Regions from separate parts of the Mesorhizobium sp. WSM4821 genome, predicted to be linked through region 2. Evidence: predicted binding sites of a transcription regulator. Region 2 holds the regulator's gene; the other holds the start of a gene.
What was found. The regulator LexA, encoded in region 2, represses DNA repair genes until DNA is damaged. The targets are predictions, from matches to a motif close to TGTTCNNNNTGTGTTCNG.
Positions count from the first base shown of each region.

Region 1 (3,407 bases), 890 kb from region 2:
CTGACCGATGCGCGTGTTCTTGGGCAGACTGATCGAGCCGGTCTCGGAGGCGAGATCGCCGGTGATCGCCTTGAACAAGGTGGTCTTGCCGGTACCGTTGCGGCCGACAAGCCCGGCCTTGCTGCCGGCCGGCAAGGTCAGCGAGGCATGGTCGAGAAGCAGGCGCCCGGCCATGCGGAGCGAAAGGTCGTTGATGATCAGCATGGTCGCGCTTTTGCACGGGACATCAACGCTTCGCAAGACCTTGAGCGCCGGTTGGCCCGATAAGGCATGAAAATGGCCGGCGGCGGATCGCCGGCGGCGCCGGATGAGAGGACCACCTACGGGATGGGGTCGGAACCTTGCCGCGACGGCGCAATGACCGCGCCTGCCGAGCAGCGACTTCCCGCATGCGAAAATTGCGCATTTGTAAGTTGATTGCTCGTGCAGGTCAGTCGTCCTCCACGATCGCACCATGACGCGGGGGGAAGACTCAGCTATGTCTAGGTGTGCGGCGGACCTGATACCCGCCTGGCCGGCGCTATAAGCTCTCCTCCCAAGCGGCGCCGGCCATTTTCCTTTACTGTGCCGGCGGCGTGTCGGATTGATCACCGCCTGACGTCGAGTTCGGCGCAGGGTCCACCTGCGTGTTTTGATCGGCCGAGCCAAGCGCCTTCGTCGGCGGGATGTTGTTGTCGCATGCCGCCACAGCCAAGGCTGCGGCTAAAGCCAGCAAGATTGAGAGCTTGTTCATCGCAACCTCCTGTCATCGGGGCAACGAGGCGGTGCCGATTTGGTTGCACGCTCAGGCCCCGCTCGGGCCTTTGGGGAGCGGGGAACAAAACGCGGCCTCTCCGGTTCCTCCATACCAAATTGGATTGGAGAAGATCATGATCCGTCTGCTCATAGCCGGGGCCGCCGTCTACGTGGCCTATCGCATAACCAGGGAAATCATCGACGAGGTCCCCGACGACTTCGATCCACTGCCGCTGCCGCCACCGGACGATCGTAAGCCGCTGCGGCGGCAGTCGGCGGCGATGGGCGTAGAGCCGCAGCGCTAGGTCGGGCTCATCGGCTGATGCGCGCTAGTAGTCGGATATTTCAGTAGCCCTCTCCCGTCGAAACCGTTGCGAACAAAGCGGAAACGATGCTTGATGGGCGATGAACCTCGCTGCCCGTGATTCGACCCTCCGGCCTGCCTATCTCGCAAAGCTGAATGCCGAGCAGTGCCTTGCCGTCGAACATGGCGACGGCAAGGTCGCCGGGCCGCTGCTGGTGATCGCCGGCGCCGGCTCCGGCAAGACCAGCACGCTGGCGCATCGCGTCGCACATCTGATCGTCAGGGGCGCTGATCCCAGGCGCATCCTTTTGATGACGTTTTCGCGGCGCGCCGCGGCGGAAATGGCCAAGCGCGTCGAGCGCATCGCCGGTGAGGTGCTGGGCCGGGACGCTTCCGTCATCACCGACGCGCTGAGCTGGGCCGGGACGTTCCACGGCATCGGCGCCAGGCTGTTGCGCGACTATGCCTTGGAGATCGGCCTTGACCCGGCCTTTACCATCCATGACCGCGAGGATTCGGCCGATTTGATGAACCTTATCAGGCACGAACTCGGCTTCTCTAAGACGCAGGGTCGGTTTCCGACCAAGGGCACTTGCCTGGCGATCTATTCGCGTGCCGTCAACGCGCAGGCACCGCTCGGCGAGGTTCTGGGTTCGGTGTTTCCCTGGTGCGCAGGCTGGGCCGAGCAGCTCAAGGCGCTGTTCGCCCGATATGTCGAGGCCAAGCAGGCGCAAAATGTGCTCGATTACGACGATCTGCTGCTCTACTGGGCGCAGATGGGGAGCGAGCCGGAGATCTCAGCGCATCTGGGTGGGCGATTCGACCATGTGCTGGTTGACGAATACCAGGACACCAACCGGCTGCAGGCCTCGATCCTCACGGCACTCAAGCCGGACGGATCCGGGCTGACGGTGGTCGGCGACGACGCGCAGTCGATCTATTCGTTTCGCGCGGCGGAAGTGCGCAACATCCTCGACTTCCCCAAACAGTTCGCGCGGCCGGCCGAGATCGTCATGCTGGAACGCAACTATCGCTCGACCGAGACCGTCCTGGCCGCCGCCAATGCGGTGATTGGCGAGGCCTCCGAGCGCTTTACCAAGAACCTCTGGTCGGAGCGCAAATCGGCCGAAAGGCCGAAGCTGGTCAGCGTCCGCGACGAGGCCGAGCAGGCGAGCTATGTCTGCCAGGCGATCCTGACCGAGCGCGAGGCCGGCACGGCGCTGAAGGCGCAGGCCGTGCTGTTCCGCGCCTCGCATCACAGCGGGCCGCTCGAGATCGAGCTGACGCGCCGCAACATCCCGTTCGTCAAGTTCGGCGGGCTTAAGTTCCTCGACGCCGCCCATGTCAAGGATGTGCTGGCGGTGCTGCGTTTCGCCGAAAACCCGCGCGACCGCGTCTCCGGTTTTCGCGTGCTGCAGCTTTTGCCCGGTATCGGCCCCTCGGCGGCTGCGCAGATTGTCGACACCATGTCGACGTCGCTCGACGAAACGATGGGACTGGTGCGCTACCGACCGCCGCAACGCGCCGCCGACGACTGGCCGGATTTTGTCTCGCTGTTCTCGCAGCTTCGCGCCGGATCGGGAAAATGGCCTGTTGATCTCGAACAGGTCAGGCTGTGGTACGAGCCGCATCTCGAGCGCATTCATCAGGACGCGACGACGCGCCGGGCCGATATTCTGCAACTCGAACAGATCGCCTCGGGCTATGCCTCGCGCGAGCGTTTCCTCACCGAGCTGACGCTCGATCCGCCGGATGCGACCAGCGATGAGGCCGGGCCGCCGCATCGCGACGAGGACTATCTGATCCTGTCGACCATCCATTCGGCCAAGGGCCAGGAATGGAAGAACGTCTTCGTGCTCAACACCGTCGACGGCTGCATCCCGATCGACCTCGGCGTCGGCTCGAAAGAGGATATCGACGAGGAGCGCCGCCTGCTCTACGTGGCGATGACGCGGGCCAAGGACGGCCTGCACCTGGTCATGCCGCAGCGCTTTTTCGTCCACGGCCAGGCGGCGCGCGGCGACCGCCATGTCTATGCCTCGCGCAGCCGCTTCATCCCGGCCTCGATCCTCGGCGCCTTCGAGCAAACCGCGTGGGCCAGTGTCCAGGCCAAGGACGATCCGCGCCGCCAGCCGCAGGTGCGCGTCGACCTCGGCGCCCGCATGCGCGACATGTGGAAATAGCCGCCTTTTCGGCACGGCGCTCATGCCACGGAACTTGGTGGCGACAATCAAATCCCGGCGCATGGAACCTGATGCCGCAATCCGCGTTTCTGGGCGTCCGATTCAGATCGGAGGGCGGCGTCCGCCGTCACCTCCGCCCAACTCGAGAGGCCAGAATGCACGATAAGACGTTCTTCACCCCGGTC
Region 1 is NZ_CM148371.1:5,358,131-5,361,537, forward strand. It holds gene AC0NID_RS26125 (ABC-F family ATP-binding cassette domain-containing protein) at 1-204, opposite strand, end outside; gene AC0NID_RS26130 (hypothetical protein) at 560-733, opposite strand; gene AC0NID_RS26135 (hypothetical protein) at 870-1,040, shown strand; gene AC0NID_RS26140 (ATP-dependent helicase) at 1,141-3,222, shown strand; gene AC0NID_RS26145 (DUF982 domain-containing protein) at 3,378-3,407, shown strand, end outside.
Region 1: a site for LexA is predicted at 1,109-1,126, ahead of AC0NID_RS26140 (ATP-dependent helicase). Genes of this name have one in related genera too.

Region 2 (3,407 bases):
TGCCTGGCCTGAAGGTCACGGCGCTGGCCCGCGTCACCGGCAAGACCGGCGTCGAGATGGAGGCGCTGACCGCCGCCTCGGTCGCTTGCCTGACCATCTACGACATGGCCAAGGCGGTCGACCGGGCCATGGTGATCTCCGGCATCAGGCTGGTGGAAAAGACCGGCGGCAAATCCGGCGACTACAAGGTGGGCGCCCAAGGGGCAGGCCAATAATGGCGTTGCTTCCGGTCACCGAAGCGCTCGAGCGCCTGCTTGAAGGTGCTGCGCCCTCGCAAGCCGAAAGCGTCACCCTGATGGACGCCGCCGACCGTGTGCTGGCGGAGCCGCTCATGGCGCTCCGCACTCAGCCGCCCTTCAACGCATCCGCCATGGACGGCTATGCCGCGCGGGCCGCGGACGTCGCGTCCGTGCCGGCAAGACTTTCGGTGATCGGCATGGCGCCGGCCGGTCGCGGCTTCACCGGGACGGTCGGTGAGAAGCAGGCCGTGCGCATCTTCACCGGCGCGCCGCTTCCCGCGGGCGCAGACACGATCGTCATCCAGGAAAATGTCCGCGACCTCGGCGGCGGCAACATCGAAGTGACCGCATCGACGGTCGAAGGCCGCAACATCCGCCGCCTCGGGCTCGACTTCTCGAAGGGCGACGTTCTGCTGGAGAAAGGCCGCCTGCTCGATCCGGCGGCTTTGTCGCTGGCCGCGTCGGCCAACCATCCGCAAGTCAGCGTGGTGAAACGGCCGCTGGTCGCCATCATCGCCACCGGCGACGAATTGCTGCCGCCGGGCAGCGACCTTGGCCCCGATCAGATCATCTCGTCCAATGCCTATGGCGTCGCCGCCGCGGCCCGCTCGGTCGGCGCGCGTGCCCTCGATCTCGGCATCGCCGCAGACCGCAAGGAGGCGATCGCTGCGCTGGTGAAAAAAGCGGTCGAGGCAGGAGCCGACGTCATCGTCACGCTGGGCGGCGCCTCGGTCGGCGATCACGACCTCGCCCATGACGTGCTGACCGGCGAAGGCATGACGCTCGATTTCTGGAAGATCGCCATGCGGCCCGGCAAGCCGCTGATGTTCGGGCGGCTGGGCGACATCCGCTGCATCGGCCTGCCCGGCAATCCGGTGGCGAGCCTGGTCTGCACGCAGCTCTTCCTGAAGCCGCTGCTTGCGCGGTTCGGCGGCCGCGCCTACCGCCAGGACATGCGTGAGGCACGGCTGGGGACCGCGATGCCGGCCAACGACGTCAGGCAGGACTATGTACGCGCCGTCGTGAAGGAAGAAGCCGGCGTGCTGCTGGCGACACCGTTCGCCATCCAGGATTCCTCGATGCTTAGAATGCTGGCAGAAGCCAACGGGCTGATCGTGCGCGAGCCGTTCGCTCCCCCAGCTGCGACTGGCGCCGCCTGCAGCGTGCTGATGCTACGCTGAACAAAACGTCAACACATTCATTAAACTTTAAACGGTTGCAGAACACAACTGGAACAGATAGTGTTTGTTCTGGGTTTGTTTTTCTGATTCTGTCGGGGGTTCGCGATGCTGACACGCAAACAACATGAACTGCTAATGTTCATCCACGAACGGCTGAAGGAAAGCGGCATTCCGCCTTCCTTCGACGAGATGAAGGAGGCACTCGACCTCGCCTCCAAGTCGGGAATACATCGGCTGATCACGGCGCTGGAGGAGCGCGGCTTCATTCGCCGCCTGCCCAACCGCGCCCGCGCGCTTGAGGTGCTGCGCCTGCCCGATTCGATCGCGCCCGGCCTCAATGCGGCGCGCAAATTCTCGCCAAGCGTCATTCAAGGCAGCCTTGGGCAGGGCAATCTCGGACGACAGATCAAGCCGGCGCCTTCACGCATGCCTGCGGCCGGAAATGACGACGACGTCGTTGCCACCGTATCCATCCCGGTGATGGGCCGCATCGCTGCCGGCGTGCCGATCGATGCCATCCAGCACCAGACGCATTCGATCTCGGTACCGCCGGACATGATCATGGGCGGCGAGCATTATGCTTTGGAGGTCAAGGGCGATTCGATGATCGAGGCCGGCATTTTCGACGGCGACACGGTCATCATCCGCAACGCCGACACGGCGAACCCGGGAGAGATCATCGTGGCATTGGTCGACGAAGAGGAAGCGACGCTGAAGCGATTCCGCCGCAAAGGCGCCTCGATCGCCCTGGAAGCCGCCAATCCGGCCTATGAGACGCGCATCTTCGGGCCGGACCGGGTCAAGGTGCAAGGCAAGCTTGTCGGATTGATCCGGCGTTACTGAGCGGCGGCTTTTTTGGGTTTCTCGGCCTTGCGGTATGGCGGCAGGCCCCTCGCCTCTCGAGAAAACTTTCGCTGCACATGCCAGGGCCGGTACGGTTCTTCGACGGCGAAACGAATTTTTGCGCGCGTCGTCGCCGATTGCGGATCGAAGAAGACGGCGGCACTGCCCATGCGAGCGAGTTGCCGTTTGGTCACGACGAGGACCAGCGGATTGCGGCAGGGATTGTAATAGGCTGTAGCATCGTCGATGACGATCAGATCAGCAAAGGCACAGGCTGGCCGCGCGGTTTTGCGGTCGTCGGCGAGCGCGACGATCGCGCCGGACGGATGCCGGGCGAGGCACAGACCGGCAGAGCAGTAGAATGGCGCGCCCGGCGGCAGGTCCGCCGGATCGGTGATGTTGAACTGCATATCTGTTTTGGCGAACGTCTCCGGCATGATGATCGTCTCGGCCTTCAGGGCGTGTTTCCAGTTGTCGATGGTAAATTCGTTCGGACGCGCCCGGTTCACGGCAAACTCACCGCCGCCGATTGGTAGAGCGACCAGCCGCGCATTCTCCGAGATCAGCACGTCGGGCGTGGGTGTGTCGGAAATCGTCAGCAGGCCGGCAAGCGCGAAAGGCAGCGCCGCAATCCGCAGCCAGGTCGTCGCCATGGTTGCGATGACAAGTGCGATCGTCGCCAGCAGGACCGACTGCATCGAGATCAGCCCGACCGCGTCGATGGGCGAGCGCTCCGAAATCCATCCGGACACGACGATCATCGCTGTCAGGCCCTTGCCCATCACATAGAGGAAAGGCCCGTCGGCACCGAACGGCATAGCCAGAGCGCTGAGCACGGGCGAAAGGCATGACCACCAGCGAGACGATCGGCATGATCGCCAGATTGGCGAACAGGCTGAGTGGCGAGACCCGCTGGAAATGCCATATGGCAAAAGGCGCCGTAGCGCTTCCCGCGATGATGGAGGTCATGGCGAGGCCGCTCATTGCCACCAGGAATTTTCGTGTGACGAAGCCGAGCGGCGATCGTCGCGGCGGTGGCTCGGTGGCCCTGCCTGCGCGGTAGTCGGACCAGCCGGCATAAGCGCCGACGAGGGCCGCGGTCGCGGCGAAGGACATCTGAAAACTCGGCTCCACAACCTCATGC
Region 2 is NZ_CM148371.1:4,468,954-4,472,360, reverse strand. It holds gene moaC (cyclic pyranopterin monophosphate synthase MoaC) at 1-215, shown strand, start outside; gene AC0NID_RS21670 (molybdopterin molybdotransferase MoeA) at 215-1,420, shown strand; gene lexA (transcriptional repressor LexA) at 1,526-2,263, shown strand; partial or broken gene AC0NID_RS21660 (ComEC/Rec2 family competence protein) at 2,257-3,407, opposite strand, start outside.